Linked DNA regions of Fulvivirga ulvae. The protein of the gene in region 1 interacts with the protein of each later gene in a pairwise test. Links are inferred from orthologs where the notes say so. Each region holds a gene or a part of one and is shown on either strand. Other genes may lie near its edges.

Region 1 (7,187 bases):
TCTGGTGGCATGAGGCAGTTGAAGGAGTGAGTACAGAGAATAAAGCAGAAATTGTAGATTCGGAGGATATGCTTTTCATCCTCTACACCTCAGGGTCTACGGGCAAGCCCAAAGGAGTGGTACATACCTGTGGAGGATATATGGTTTATACTACCTACACCTTCCAGAATGTTTTTCAATACTCCCAGGGAGATGTTTACTGGTGTACCGCTGATGTCGGCTGGATAACCGGCCATAGCTATATCGTCTATGGACCGTTGCTGGCGGGAGCCACCACTTTAATGTTTGAAGGCGTGCCCACCTATCCTGATGCCGGGCGCTTCTGGGCCATTTGTGATAAGCACAAAGTGAACCAGTTTTACACTGCTCCTACGGCCATCAGGGCATTGCAGGCCTATGGTACAGAACCCATCGAACCTTATAAGCTGGATTCTTTGAGAGTAATAGGTACTGTGGGTGAGCCTATCAATGAAGAAGCCTGGCACTGGTACCATGATCACATAGGTAAAGGTAAATGCCCGATCGTCGACACCTGGTGGCAAACGGAGACTGGTGGTATTATGATTTCACCCATAGCCGGTGTTACGCCTACAAAACCATCCTACGCCACGCTACCTTTACCGGGCATCCAACTGGCTATCCTTGATAACGATGGCAAGGAACTCACCGGCAACAGTGTGGAAGGGAACCTATGCATTAAATTTCCATGGCCATCCATGCTAAGGACTACCTATGGGGATCATGAAAGGTGCAGACAAACTTATTTTTCATCATTTAAGGGCTACTACTTCACCGGTGATGGCGTGAAGCGCGATGAGGACGGCTACTACAGGATCTTAGGCCGTGTAGACGATGTGATCAACGTTTCAGGCCACAGAATGGGAACCGCCGAAGTAGAAAATGCAATCAACGAACACCCTAAAGTGATCGAGTCTGCAGTTGTCGGGTACCCGCATGATATTAAAGGGCAGGGTATTTATGCCTACGTGATCTGCGACATGGAAGGCCGCTCCGAGGCTAACCTTATCGAGGAGATCAGGCAGACCGTAACCAAAATTATCGGGCCTATTGCGAAACCCGATAAAATACAGATTGTGCCGGGACTTCCCAAAACGCGTTCAGGTAAGATCATGCGCAGGATATTGCGAAAAATTGCCACGGGTGAAACAGCCAATATGGGCGATACCTCAACATTGCTCAACCCTGAGATTGTAGAAGAGATTATCGAAGGTGCCCGGTAAGTATTGAGGGTTAAAATCCCGAAAGAAATGGCTGCTAACACCATTGCCTCCAGGATAGCTGATTTTCTGAAAAAGTATCCTCCTTTTACATCACTGTCTAAGGAGGAGCTTTACCGTATTTCCTCGGAAGCAGTGGTATGCCATTTTGAATCGGGAGACTACGTGTTCAGGCAGGGAGAAGCAGGCTCGGGAAATCTTTTTGTAGTCAAAGAAGGTGTGATCCACCTGGAGAGGCAGGAGGATGATGCTTTAGTGCTGGTAGATATTTGTGATGAAGGCGACCTTTTCGGGGTCAGGGCCATGCTGAGTGGCAACCCCTATGTTTTTCGTGCCAGAAGTGCCGAAGAGAGCCTTGTTTATGCCCTTCCTGTAGCCCTTTTTAAGCCACTGATCGAAAACCACAGTCAGATAGCCATGTTCTTCGCTGCCGGACTTGCCGGTGGTCAGGCCGGATTGTTGGATACCCATACCACAAAAAGATTTCCTTATCAGGATTCCGGATCGCTGCTCAATTGGAATCGCCCACTGGAAAAGACTCACGGAGAACTGGTGTGGATGTCTCCAGACAAGACCATAAAGGAAGTGGCCACTGCCATGACCGATAAGAAGATAGGATCGATGGTACTGTGCCATGTCAATGGTGAGCTTGCAGGCATTGTTACCGACACTGACTTTCGGGAAAAAGTAAGTACGGGCAAAGCAAGCATTGACGCATCTGTAAGTGATATCATGTCGACCGACGTTGTGACCATGCCTTTGGGGCAGCCCCTTTCTAACTATTTGTTAAAAATGCTTCGCCATAAGATCAGGCATATATGCATAACTACTGATGGCAAACCAATAGGCATGCTCAGTGAGCGTGACCTGATGGCGGCACATCAAAACCATCCTGTTGCACTGGTTTATGCGATAGAGGAGGCGCCAACCCTGCAAAAGCTAATTGACCTGCGCAACCAGGCAGATGACCTGATCCGGTTTTACCTGGAACAGCAGGTATCCATAAGCTTAACCGCATCCCTGGCCACACATATCAACGATGCGCTGATCCGTAGAGTGATTGATATAGCGCTACAGGAAGTGCAGAAAACATCAGGTACTCCTTCGGTTGATTTCGCATGGATCAGCCTGGGGAGCGAAGGCCGTTCAGAGCAACTGATCCGCACTGATCAGGACAATGCCATCATTTATGAAGATGTAAATGGCAGTACTGAGGATAAAGAAAAGGTGAAGCAGTACTTCCTGCAATTGGGCAGCAAGGCCAATGATATGTTGGCAGAGGCTGGATTTGAATACTGCCCGGCTGATATGATGGCGGGCAACCCCCAATGGTGCCAGCCTTTAAGTGAATGGAAGCAGTACTTTTCCGGATGGATCAGACAACCTCAGGAAAAAGCACTGATGCTATCGACCATTTTCTTTGACTACCGCCGGGTTTATGGTTCGGAGGCATTACTGGTGCAACTGAAAGACCACGTGAAAAAGGAAGTCCTGGAAGAAAGCATCTTTCTTAATTTCCTCGCAAAAAATGCCCTTAAAAATCCGCCACCGCTGAGTTTCTTTAAAAATTTGGTTGTTGAAAGGTCAGGAGAGCATCAGGATGAGTTTGACATTAAGGCGCGGGCGATGATGCCGTTTGTGGATATTGCAAGAGTACTTTCATTGGATATTGGCCAGCTTGATGAAATGAATACCGTGGCCCGCTACCACCTTTTGGCCAGAGAGGAACCTAAGAGAAAGGAGCTATATCACGCTGCGGCAGACTCATACGAATACCTGATGAGGATTAGGGCACTCAATGGTTTTACACACCATGATTCGGGGCGGTTCATTTCCATAGAAAATCTGGGTAAGCTTGACAGACAAATCTTAAGAAATACCTTCGAACCTATTTACCAGCTCCAGCAAATGCTTGAATTGCGTTATCAGCTCAGCTATTTTAACTGATGGGCCTGCTTTCTAAAATATTTGGAAAAACTCCCTCAGGTGATCTGCCTCCATTTGCAAGGTCATACATGGAAGCTTGCAGGGATATCGATCAGAAAGTACCTATCGAGAAAGCCAGGTTTGTGGTTTTTGATACGGAAACTACGTCATTGGAGGTCAAAGAAGCCAGACTACTTTCTATAAGCGCTGTAAGTTGTACCCATAACCAAATAGAAGTCAGCTCAGCCCTGGACTGCTACGTGGCCTGGGGCGATGATGTGAGACCGGAAAACATAGCAATCCATGGCATCACCAAACGGCAAAGCGATACAGGCCTGCAACCGGAGGAGGTGATAGAAGTTTTCCTGGATTACATCAAAGATGCCGTGCTCGTGGCGCACCACATCGATTTTGATATATCCATGGTCAATAATGTTTTGAATAAGTATTATCCCGGCCTGAAAATAAAAAACCTTTTACTCGATACAGCACAACTGGCCATCAGACTGGAGCAACCCCGCATGAGCAGCACAGCCACCAATCCGAAAGACTACACCCTTGATGCGCTGATGGGCAGGTATGGCATTGATCCGTTAGAGCGCCACACCGCCCTGGGCGATGCCTACTCTACAGCAGAGTTATTGATCAGACTACTCCCTAAACTAAGACGGCGGGGATTGAAGAGGGTGGGGGATTTTATAAGGTAGCGTTCAAACTCTTAAGGCCTAAACACTCCAATAGTACCATGTCTGCGGATTTCTTCAATTTTTTTCTTGTAATCATTTAAACAATCTTCAAAAACGGGAGACAGTAGTTTGGATTGATCTTTTAATGATAACGCAACAATCTCAATATACTCCTCTCTTGAAAATTTATTTCTTATTTTAACCATTGAACAGCGACAGTAATTTTCAGTTAACTCAGGGTAATTACTGGTCATTTCCCCTGCATCTTTCAGACATTGGTTTATAATAACCTGACCATCTTCGTAAGTCCATTGAGATGATTTTCGGTTGTCGGAAATGAAAAAATAAATGCTATATCCAGTAATTAATACTATTACAGCAGGTATCCAATGCTTATGACTAAATGCTTTTTTTTCATTGAGCTTACTCAATCTTATAACTATGTTAAGTGATTTCAGTAAAGAATAAAGTTTGGAACGGATCCATTAATAACAATATATTCATTTCCCTGAAATAGTTCGAAATAATGGCAATTGCAATCTACAGAAGTTTTCCTAAGCCTTTAAGGACTAGGAAAGCTGGGCCTTTGATCGATGCTTCTAAACGCTAAGCTTATCAGGGGTTGCAAGGATGGTAAAAAAATGCCTACACTATAGCGGTAACAATTGTTGAAATGGGGTTAGGCTATTTAAAGAAACTTAAATAAGGGTATTTTTTGTTTAATTTTTTATTAAAAAAATAACAATAATAAAAGCGGCTATTTAAAATTGACCTCATTAAATTAAAAACCCGACCTGCAAAACAGGTCGGGCAAAAGTTTAACCGTTGCACATGTTCTCCCAGTGCGTACAGCCACCCCGGGTGCCGAGGGCCCATTCAATATCAATAGGGTAAGCCTCCACAGGTACACAAGCTCCTCCGGAAATTCCTCCTTTAATTGTTTGAGGGTTGTTACCATCATTAACAGCGGTAACAAAACTTTTCACTTTCAGTTGGTTTAAACTTAACTTTTTCATGTTTAATAGGGTTTTTAATGTTGCCTACTCTGATAGCTTTTCGGCTTCCGCTTGATATGACCGGTTTTACCCGGCAATCAAGGCTAGATCAATGCCTCTTCACTTTTGTTACCCATGAAAAAGAGATTTTTTTTTAAACGGTCATGTGAGTTCCAGTTTCATTAAAATGTCCGTCTGCACATCATCTCCGAGAATGAAGGAGTGCGTGTCAAACTCCACAAAGCCATTCTTTTCGTAGAATTTAATGGCTCTTGGGTTTTCTTCCCATACCCCCAACCACACAGTGGCACTGTTTCTCTCCCTCGCTAAACTCATGGCCTTATCAAACAGTAGTTTTGCCACACCCTTTCCATAATATTTTGCCAGCACATAGATCCTTTCGATTTCCATCGTGTGCTCCGGCATGCTTTCGGTTTGGGCATTCCCGAAATTGACCTTTAAATAACCAATCGCCTGACTGTCGTATTCAGCAAAAAAGAACATTGAATCAGAAGTCTTAATCTCTTCTGCTAACGCTTCCTGGCTAAACTTGCTGTCAAGGTATCTTTGCAGATTTTCAGGAGAATTGGCAGGCCCGAAAGCTTCTGTGAAGGTAGTCCGGCCTATCTCCCGAAGTGCTTTTACATCGGCTGTTTCAACAGGTCGGATGGTTATATCACTGGAGTTCATGATGATTTGAGGTTATTAAGGGAATCAGGTTTTAAATTAAACTTTTAACCTGACAGATGAAATGCATCAAAGCTAAAAAAGTCCAAAAAAAGCACAATAATGCACTTTAAGTGCACTTTTAAAAGTATTGATTAATCTAGATATCCTTTCAGAATATTGAGTCTTATCGCATATAACGTATAAATAATTGACTGATATTGTAATTTTTTATTGTGATATTAAAAAATATATAACATATTACCCGCCCATTTTTTAAAACCTTTTAATTAATTAATCATGAAGTCCACCATCCTTTTATTTCTAATGGTATTCGTTGCAGGCCTGTCAAATGCGCAGAACCTGGACAAGCAAAAAACAAAAGTAACTTACACTCAATTACCGTTGAAGCCGCTTCCGGAAGAAATCACTCAGTATTATGTAGAAACAGACCTGGGTTATATCTATAGTGGCGACAGCAAGACCGAAACCCTGAATAAAATAGGGTCGGCGGCAAACATTGGTCATTTGGAAAAGACCACTGATCAGGGAGCGAAACTATTGGTCCGTTTGGAGACCTATTATAAAAGTGAAGTAAATTTTGAGACAGTTGTGAAAAAAGAAAAAAGAGACGACAAGGAAGTTTCTGTTACTTATCACTATCTCACTTTTGAATATAAGTATCCACTGTATTTTGAGCTGACCCTTCCCGGGGAAGTTGATAAATTCTATTCTGAGTTTTCAAATAACTCAAATCAGATGTCAAGATATAAAAGTAGTGAGTACAGAACCTCTTCAGAGCTTAGCAAGTGGTGGAACTCAAATTACAAGTCTGTACAAGGTAAGTTAAGAACGGACCTGTTAAATAAAAACGTAAGTGACCTGAGATTTACCCTTGATAAATTTTTCTCCTATAGGACGAATACCTTATATACAGAATTTCTGACAGTGAAGAAATTCAAATCATTTGAGTATGATGATATCGATGAAGCCTGGGGAAAAGCAAAATTGGCTTTAGAAGAAATATCTGAGAACGATATAGTGTTTAGCGATGCGTTTAATGCTAAAATGGAAGAAGCCATTGTGATCTGGAAAAAAGCCATTGCCGAAAGTGATCTGGAGAGCAAAAAGACCAGAATTAACAAAAAAGTTACTGAGGCGCTGTATAACAATATTTTCCTGGCTTATGCCATGATGTCGGATTTTGAGAAAGCAGAGCAGGTAAAAGCTATGGCTGAGGAGAAAATAAATAAAAGGGCTATTGATAACTATGCTGAGTCTTTCCTTGAAGGACGTAAAGAGCGTTTTGAAATCAATGCAGGACGTATTCCTAACTCAATCTAATTGATGCATTTTGACTTTTTAATATAATGAAATACTTATACTTATTTTTAGTTTTTATCGGACTTGCGGCATGTGGTTCTGACGAAGAAAAATTGCCCGAAAATGTAGTTGAAAGCTCTAACGGGTTGATAATTACGCTGGAATGGTCAACCGGAGGCTCTTCTACACAGGCTCAGGCAGATGCAGACCTGGACCTGTTTCTTTTAAAGGATAATGGCGAGGTAGATTCTTCGGAAGGTTCATCTTTTGAAACCGTCAGGATAGAGGATTTTTTTGCCGACGGAGATTACTATGTTGAAGTGGAATATTATGCCGGCTCGGCTGCTTTGGAC
Region 2 (9,028 bases), 2.8 Mb from region 1 along the record:
AGAACGTTAGATGACTTTCCATATCTGGCAGACTTCTTCCCTGACGGGCCTGGTAGAAGCTACGTAGGCTATGTACCCACCTTCGATGGTGACCTGAATGACTATAATGGTACGGTAGGTTTCAAGTCTAAATTGAATGACTGGATCTATGATGCCAGTTTCACAACCGGTGGAAACAAGCAAACCTATACCGTGAGAAATTCTCACAACAGGAACACAGTGCTTTCACCTCCGACATACCTTGGAGACCTGAACAACAATGGCGTTGTAGATGCTGACGAAATTCAGCAAGGTGTTAACCTTTACAGAGAAAACAGTCCTATTTCATTTGATCCGGGTGGCACAAAGTTCTCTCATATCGTAGGTAACCTTGATATTTCAAGGGTAATTTCCGACCAGTTGGGTATTGCCTTTGGTGCCGAGTTCAGGTCTGAAACATTTGAGGTGATAGAAGGAGAGCTGGCATCGTATGACGGTGGTGGTGCAGATTCATTTGCAGGAAACAGGCCTGAGAATTCAGGAAAGTTCAATCGCTACAACTTCGGTGGTTATGTAGACATCGCTTTTGATGTAACCAAAGACTTCTTGTTAAACGGTACAGCCCGTGTTGAAAACTACAGCGACTTTGGTGATGCATTTGTCTGGAAGTTAAGCACCAGATACAAAGTACTTGATGATAAACTGACTTTAAGATCATCACTTTCCACCGGTTTCAGGGCTCCTACCCTGCATCAGATCTACACACAAAAGGCTCAGTACAGCTTTGTGCCCGGTCAGGGTATCCAGGTTGGAGGTTTGGTAAACAACGTATCACCTCAGGCAAAACTCTTAGGTATCCCTCAACTTGATGCAGAGAAATCAACAAACTTTACTGCTGGTTTCGGATCAAGGCTGAGCAACAAACTGGATTTCACTGTAGATTACTACAACATTCAGGTGAAAGACAGAATTGTATTAAGTACTGAAATTGGTCCTACAGAAGCCGGCGATACTCCTTTGGATGATCTCCTTGCCGCCAACAACCTTTCTGATGTAAGCTTCTTCGTAAATGCCATCGACACCAGAACTTCAGGCATTGATGTGGTAGCCAACTACAAAAACATTCCCCTTGGTAACGGCATGTTGGGCTTCAACTTATCAGGAAACTATACTATTGAAAACGAAAGAGATGGAGCAGTAAACAACCCTACCATTGTGGAACAAGGACAGCAATCTGTTGTTAACGAAACTCAGGAAGCATTGTTCTTCACATCAAGACCAAAGACAAAGTGGATTCTTGGTGCTCATTATGACATCGGAAAATTCAATCTGGCGGTAAACAACACCTACTTTGGAGAAACAACTTTCAGACAGCAGGGCATGAGCACTGACCTCAAAACGGAATTTGCTCCTAAAATCGTAACTGACTTAAGTGTAAACTACACGGCCACAGAAAAGGTAAATATCACGTTCAACGTCAATAACATTTTCAATGTATTACCTGAATGGGAGTTTGTAGCCCTGAACGCTAATGGAGAAGCCATACTTGCTGACCCGGCTCAAACTAAAGTGCAATCTAACTTAATCACATTCAACCAGCGTTACTCTCAAATGACTTACGATGGCTATCACTTTAGCCAATTGGGCACAATGTTCAACCTGGCTGTAAATGTAAGGTTCTAGTATATCACACCTTTTTCTACTAGTTGTTTTGAGGCTGCCTGCTTTTTGCGGGCAGCTTTTTTTTGTGCCCACCTCTTCCGATTAAATCAAATTGGTTTAGAACCACAGCGAATAAAACTAAAGTGCGGCTTTGCTAAACTTCCTGAAAGCTGGGTAAAACTGAACTGTTCACCGACACTGGCAATAGATAATAGATCAATGGAGAGGCCGTCCTTCCTTTCTGCGCACGTGACTCCACCCCGAATGGTCTGTCAGGGAACAAGACCATGGAGGGGGTGAAATGAATCAATCAACGGCTAGACCACACTACTTCCAAGCAGATGTCTCTCGAAGAGGACTCAGTGAAATTCCGGGCAGAATTTAATCATTTGCAGTAGCCCGACTAATCAAAACAGAAGGTGGTTCATCGGTTCGCACAGAGTATCCTCTGGTATGCAGCCTCCACATCAAAAAATTGACAGCAAAAATCCTCGCGGGAACCTCCCCTGTTCTCCCGAAGTTTTACGATATTTGAAGATCATTTTTGATTGTCTTTTTCAAACCGCTAGCACATCAGCATGTATTTAATTTTTGATACCGAAACCACAGGTTTACCTCATAATTATAGTGCCCCTATTACCGATCTGGATAACTGGCCCAGGCTGGTACAAATAGCGTGGCAGTTGCATGACAACAAGGGAAACCTGCTTTCCAGTCAAAATTTCATCGTTAAACCGGAAGGGTTTACCATACCCTATAACTCTGAAAAAGTCCACGGGATCTCTACCAAGCGTGCACTTGAAGAAGGACATCCCCTGGAAGAAGTTCTCAACATCTTCTCCAAAGACCTTGAAGCCGCGCAGGTCGTCATCGGCCATAATATAGACTTTGATAACCGCATAGTCGGTACTGAATATGTAAGGGTTGGGCAGAGCGATCAGGGGCACGGCCTGCAGGAGAAAAATAAAATAGATACGGCCGAGGTCTCCACCGAATTCTGTCAGCTTCAAGGTGGTATAGGAGGCCGGTTAAAGGCACCGAAACTGATCGAGCTGCATGAAAAGCTTTTCGGCTCCAAGTTCAATGATGCTCACGATGCTGCCTATGATGTTGACGCTACAGCAAAATGTTTCTTTGGCCTGATAACCAAAAAAGTGGTAGAACCACTGGACGACACTGATGTAGCAGAGATCACTTATGAAGCACCTGAGCTTGCCGATGCCAACTTCGCCAAAATCGAAGAAGCCTCAGAAGTAAACTTTGGAGGTGACAGGGAGGCAGCAAAAAAGATAGACTATCCTTTCTCACACTTGCATGTACACTCACAGTTTTCGGTACTGCAAGCCGTACCGGACATTAAAGGACTTGTAGCCAAAGCCAAAGAATACAACATGCCTGCAGTTGCCCTTACCGATCTGGGCAATATGTTTGGTGCCTTCAAATTTGTACGTGAGGCCCTGAACAATGAGATCAAACCCATCGTTGGTTGTGAGTTTTATGTAGCAGAAGAACGAACAAAACTTAAATTCACCAAAGACAATCCTGACAAGCGTTACAATCAGGTATTGATCGCCAAAAACAAAAACGGATACCATAACCTCGCAAAACTCAGCTCTCTGGCTTACATAGAAGGTCTGTACGGCATCTACCCGCGTATTGACAAAGATCTGATCAAAGCCTATTCTGAAGATGTTATCGCACTGACAGGCGGACTGAACAGCGAAATTCCTTACCTGATCCTGAACGTAGGTGAACACCAGGCCGAAGAAGCCTTTCAGTGGTATCTGGAGGTATTCAAAGATGATTTTTATGTAGAATTCCTTCGTCACGGAGATATCGCCGGGCAGGGGCTTGAAGAAGAAAACAGGGTAAACAGCGTACTTCTTGACTTTGCCAGAAAATATCATGTAAAAATAATTGCCGCCAACGACGTTTATTATCTCAGCGAGGAAGATGCGGAAGCTCATGATGTATTGCTATGCGTAAAGGACGGCGAAATGAAATCTACTCCTATTGGACGTGGCCGTGGATACAGATTCGGGTTCCCGAACAATGAATATTACTTCAAATCTCAGGAAGAGATGAAAATTGTATTCAGTGATATTCCTGAAGCCATAGAGAATCTCTCCGAACTGGTTGACAAAATTGAAGTTTATAAGCTGGACAGGGACGTACTCCTTCCTGCGTTCGGAATCCCTGAAGAATTTAAGGATTCTGAGGATGAAAAAGACGGAGGCAAACGCGGAGAAAATGCATTTTTACGTCACCTAACCTATGAAGGTGCAAAAAAACGCTATCCCGAAATTACCGATGAGATCAGGGAACGTCTCGACTTTGAGTTGGAAACCATCAAAAACACCGGCTATCCGGGTTATTTCCTGATCGTTCAGGACTTTACCAGCAAGGCTCGGGAAATGGGTGTATCAGTGGGCCCGGGACGGGGTTCGGCCGCAGGGTCGGCAGTAGCTTACTGTATCGGAATTACCAACGTAGACCCTATTGCTTACGATCTCCTTTTTGAGCGTTTTTTGAATCCTGACAGGGTATCACTTCCTGATATTGATATTGACTTCGACGATGAAGGCCGTGATAAGGTTATTCAATATGTAATTAATAAATATGGTAAGCAGCAGGTAGCTCAGATCATTACTTATGGTACTATGGCTGCAAAATCTTCCATCCGGGATGCAGCCCGTGTGATGGAGCTATCACTCTCCGAAGCCAATGACCTCGCCAAACTTGTACCCGAGAAACCGGGAACATCATTAGACAAAGCTTTTAAGGAAGTTAAAGAGCTTGAAGAGTTTCGCAAAGGTAGCGATCTGAAGGCCAAAGTACTCAACCAGGCTAAAATTCTGGAAGGCTCGGTAAGGAATACAGGTACGCATGCCTGCGGTGTTATCATTACCCCTGATGACTTGACCAAATTTATTCCTGTTTCTACCGCCAGGGACTCAGAGATGCTCGTTACGCAGTTTGACAACAGTGTGGTTGAGAATGCAGGGATGCTTAAAATGGACTTTTTGGGTCTTAAAACCCTTACCATTATTAAGTCTGCCATTGCCAATGTTAAAAGACGTCATGGCGTTGAAATTGACATTGACACCATACCTTTAGATGATCAAAAAACCTATGAGCTTTATCAACGTGGCGAGACAAACGGTACTTTCCAGTTTGAGTCTCCCGGTATGCAGAAGCACCTCAGGGCATTAAAGCCGGATAAATTCGAGGATCTCATAGCCATGAACGCCCTCTACAGACCGGGGCCAATGGAATACATCCCTAACTTTATCTCCAGAAAGCACGGTGAAGAAGAAATCACCTACGACATCCAGGATATGGAAGAGTACCTGGCAGAGACATATGGAATTACAGTATACCAGGAGCAGGTGATGTTGCTGTCGCAGAAACTGGCGGGCTTTTCCAAAGGTGACGCTGACGTTCTGCGTAAGGCCATGGGTAAGAAAATATTTGCTCTTCTGGAAAAATTAAAGCCAAAATTCATTGATGGAGGTAAGGAAAGGGGCCATGACCCCGAAGTTCTTGGAAAAGTATGGAAAGACTGGGAAGCTTTTGCTGCCTATGCCTTCAATAAATCGCACTCTACGTGTTATTCACTGGTGGCTTACCAGACAGCATACCTCAAGGCCCACTACCCTGCCGAGTATATGGCCGCTGTACTTACACATAACCAGAGTAATATTGAAAAGGTAACCTTCTTTATGGAGGAGTGCCGAAGCCTGGGCATAAAGGTACTTGGCCCGCACGTGAATGAATCTGCTGTAAACTTTGCGGTTAACAAAGAGGGAGAAATTCGTTTCGGACTTGGAGCTATTAAAGGAAGCGGTGATGCCGCAGTGGAAAACATCATCGAAGAACGTGAAAAAAATGGCCCTTATAAGGATATTTTCGACTTTGCCGAACGTGTCAACCTGAGAATGGTGAACAAAAAAACCTTCGAGTGCCTGGCTATGTCCGGGGCGTTTGATTGCTTTGAAGAGTTTCACCGCCGCCAGTATCTCCATGCCCCTGAAAATGATCAGACTTTGATCGAAAAAGTCATCAAATATGCCAACAAAATGCAGATGGAGGCAGAAAGCTCGCAGGCCAGCCTCTTTGGCGGTGATACCGGTGTAGATACGCCAAAGCCGAAAATCCCGTACATGGAGCCTTTCGGCGAAATAGAAAAACTGAATATTGAGCGTGATGTGGTAGGGCTCTACATTTCAGGCCACCCGCTTGATGATTTCAAATTTGAAATTGACAGTTTTTGTAACACAGAACTAAATGACCTCAATGACCTGCCACCACTACAAAATAAAGAGGTTAAGGTAGCCGGAGTAGTTTCAGGGTTTGCTCACCGAACAACCAAAGGAGGAAAACCTTTTGGCACGCTGACTATGGAAGACTACAACGGCAATTTTACTTTCTTCCTTTTTGGTGACGACTATATTAAATTTAAAGAATACCTCATGCAAGGCTGGTTCCTTTACATACAGGGCCGCGTAATGGAAAGGAAGTGGGGAGATAAAAGTTTAGAGTTCAAAATCCTGAACATAGAGCTGCTCAACGACCTCAGGGATAAGCGCACCAAAGGTCTTATGGTCAACATCAATCTTAATGAGATCAATGAGACCGTCATTAAAAACCTCGAAGAAGTGTGCCTGCAATATAGAGGGGACTGTGCCCTTCACATGAACCTGGTGGACGTACAGGAGAACATTTCAGTGGAAATGATGTCTCGTAAATACAAGGTAAATCCAAGCAATGAAATGATAGAGAAGATGAAACAAATACCCGCAGTTCATTGTAAAGTATTGGTTTAAATTAGATTTTAATGCCCGGAAATTAAATTTCCGGGCATTAAAATCTATACCGTTTGCACGTAAAACATACTATGCTTAGTTTCTGGCATTTCGTTTGCAAATCTGCCGAATTATAAATACAGCTCTCAAATGATTACCGGCATCATTTTTCCCGGAAAAAACCTGCCCGTCCCATATTGAAAATCACCAAAAAACTTAATGTTCAAATCAAAAAAGGCAGGTATAAATCAATTTTAAGAAGGCATAAACTTTGTCAGTCACAAAAGTACTGAGGTACAGAGGCTTATTCAGAAAAAATATTTATCCACTAATATCGATGGCACGAATTTCTTATTATCCGCTGATTTTCAAAACATAAAGGAACAAACTTTGCCATAATATTTCCTATGTAATATTTGTTGGTTTTTTTAAGCGCCTGTTGTTGCACTTTGTGTTTAACATTAGGGTTTAGTCAATATTATGGTTTTACTTTTTAGGAGCTTTTTGATAACTCTTAGTGCTGTAGCCTTAACTTACGGACAACCGCGAGAAACCGGGCGACCTTTTATCAGCAACTTCACTCCAAAAGAGTACAATGCAAACACGCAAAACTGGTCAATAGTGGAAGACCCGCGTGGAGTAATGTACTTTGGTAACAATAAGGGGGTTTTAGAATACGATGGTGTATCATGGAGATTAATACCAGTTAACAACCGGTCGATTGTAAGGTCATTGGCCATCAACGACAAAGGGGTCATTTTTGTGGGTGCCGTAGGAGAATTCGGATACCTGGCTCCTGACAAAAGTGGTAATATGGTATATAACTCACTGACACACCTTTTGCCGGACCAGGCAATATCCTTTTCTGATATCTGGACAACCCTTGTAAGAGGTGATGAGGTTTATTTTCAATCCTTCAATGTTCTTTTTCGCTATAAGGATGGAAAAATCAAAAGCTGGGCGTTAAGCAATGCATACCACAGGAGTTTTCTCGTCGACAACGAACTGTATCTTCGGCTGGACGATACCGGGTTAATGATGCTGAAAGGGGACACGCTGATTCCTTTAAAAGGCGGAAGCTTCTTTGCCAGCGAATTTATCTCAGCCATGCTCCCGTTTGAAAACAAAATACTAATTGGAAGCCGGAATCACGGCCTGTTTCTTTATAATACGGAAGAAGGTACTCTCAAAAAGTTTGAAACTGAGGTAGACGATCTTCTTAAAGACAGTAAAATATATCATGGAACCATTTTGCGCGACGGAAATATTGCATTAGGCACGCTTAAAGAAGGGTTGGTGGTCATTAACAAGGCCGGCAAATTAATACTTCATCTTGACGAAACCAAGGGCCTTCAATACCAGATCGTTTATAATCTTTTTTCAGACAGCTACGGTTTTTTATGGATGGCGCTGGCCAATGGGATTTCAAAGGTCGAGGTCATTTCACCATTTACCATCTTTGATCAGGTCTCAGGACTCAACGGTGGCATACTCGCCATAAACCGGCATAAAGGGCGCTTGTATGTAAGCACTCACCAAAGTGTATTTTTCCTTAACGAAGAAGATAAGTTTGAACAAATTAGCAACGTTGACATACAATGCTGGGAGCTGACAAAATTTAATAGCACATCATACCCCGGAGACCAAAAGCTATTACTCACAGCATCCGACGGTGTATATGAGATACATGGAGATGTTGCCAACAAAATATTCAATGCCCGTGTCGGTGCGGTAGGCAGTACGCCATTATACCCCAATCGTTTATTTATAGGCATGATTGGCAAAATAGTTTCTCTGAACTACTCAAGCGGAAAATGGAAAAAAGAAGGTGAAATTAAAATGCCACAGGAAGAGATCAGAAGCATTAAACCGGATAGCAACGGCAACATCTGGATCGGAACTTTGTACGGTGGGGCTTTCAGGCTTAATGCGCATGACTGGCAGGCTTATCTGGATGGTCAAAAAGTAGCCATTATAAAAGGTTACGGGCTTAATGAAGGCCTGCCCACATTGAACTGGAATTACTTTTTCAATGTAAATAATGAAGTACTTGTAACTACCCGAAAAGGTATCTACTTATACAATGAAAAGAAGGATGAATTTGAAAAACACCCTGAAATAGACGCAGCACTACGATATAAAGAGCGATGGATATACTACATTAATAAGGATGAAAAAGGCAATCTTTGGTTTGACTCTGACCAGGGAAAGGGCATGCTGGTGGAGAATAATGGTAAGTACACCCTGTATGAGAACCCGTTTAAACGGGTTATTGTATCGCCCGAAAACCAGGTAACCGGATATACTGACAAAAACGGGATACTCTGGTTTGGAACGCCTGACGGGCTTTTCCGGTATGATAGCAAATACAATCTGGATTATAAACAATCCTTTGATGTATTGATCAGAAGGGTTAAAATAGGAGATGATTCCACAGTATTTAAAGGAACATATTACTCAGAAACTTCCGGATCACCAGACCTTGGGAAGAGACTGGTTTCTTCTCGCCAGCCATCCTCATTAGTACCTGAACTCGAATATGTTCATAATTCCGTGTCGTTTCAGTTTGCCGCTACAGCTTT

The links.
Region 2: the proteins of LVD17_RS12825 (region 1) and dnaE interact in binary tests that used the Escherichia coli proteins (3 or more experiments, as listed by UniProt). The link is inferred for Fulvivirga ulvae from one-to-one orthologs.

What each region holds. Positions count from the first base shown.
Region 1 is NZ_CP089981.1:3,066,550-3,073,736, forward strand. The notes cover bases 2,029-5,027. They hold LVD17_RS12825 (3'-5' exonuclease), read left to right. Parts: upstream 2,029-3,184; coding sequence 3,185-3,871; downstream 3,872-5,027. Other genes in these bases: LVD17_RS12820 (DUF294 nucleotidyltransferase-like domain-containing protein), read left to right, coding at 2,029-3,185; LVD17_RS12830 (hypothetical protein), read right to left, coding at 3,883-4,281; LVD17_RS12835 (pinensin family lanthipeptide), read right to left, coding at 4,669-4,866; LVD17_RS12840 (GNAT family N-acetyltransferase), read right to left, coding at 5,008-5,027. Also shown: acs (acetate--CoA ligase), read left to right, coding at 1-1,241; more of LVD17_RS12820, read left to right, coding at 1,269-2,028; more of LVD17_RS12840, read right to left, coding at 5,028-5,535; LVD17_RS12845 (hypothetical protein), read left to right, coding at 5,812-6,855; LVD17_RS12850 (pre-peptidase C-terminal domain-containing protein), read left to right, coding at 6,882-7,187. UniProt on the Escherichia coli protein: DNA polymerase III is a complex, multichain enzyme responsible for most of the replicative synthesis in bacteria. The epsilon subunit contain the editing function and is a proofreading 3'-5' exonuclease.
Region 2 is NZ_CP089981.1:313,995-323,022, forward strand. What follows is about bases 1,828-6,667. They hold dnaE (DNA polymerase III subunit alpha), read left to right. Parts: upstream 1,828-2,219; coding sequence 2,220-6,467; downstream 6,468-6,667. Also shown: LVD17_RS01340 (TonB-dependent receptor), read left to right, coding at 1-1,662; LVD17_RS28555 (sensor histidine kinase), read left to right, coding at 6,951-9,028. UniProt on the Escherichia coli protein: DNA polymerase III is a complex, multichain enzyme responsible for most of the replicative synthesis in bacteria. This DNA polymerase also exhibits 3' to 5' exonuclease activity. The alpha chain is the DNA polymerase catalytic subunit.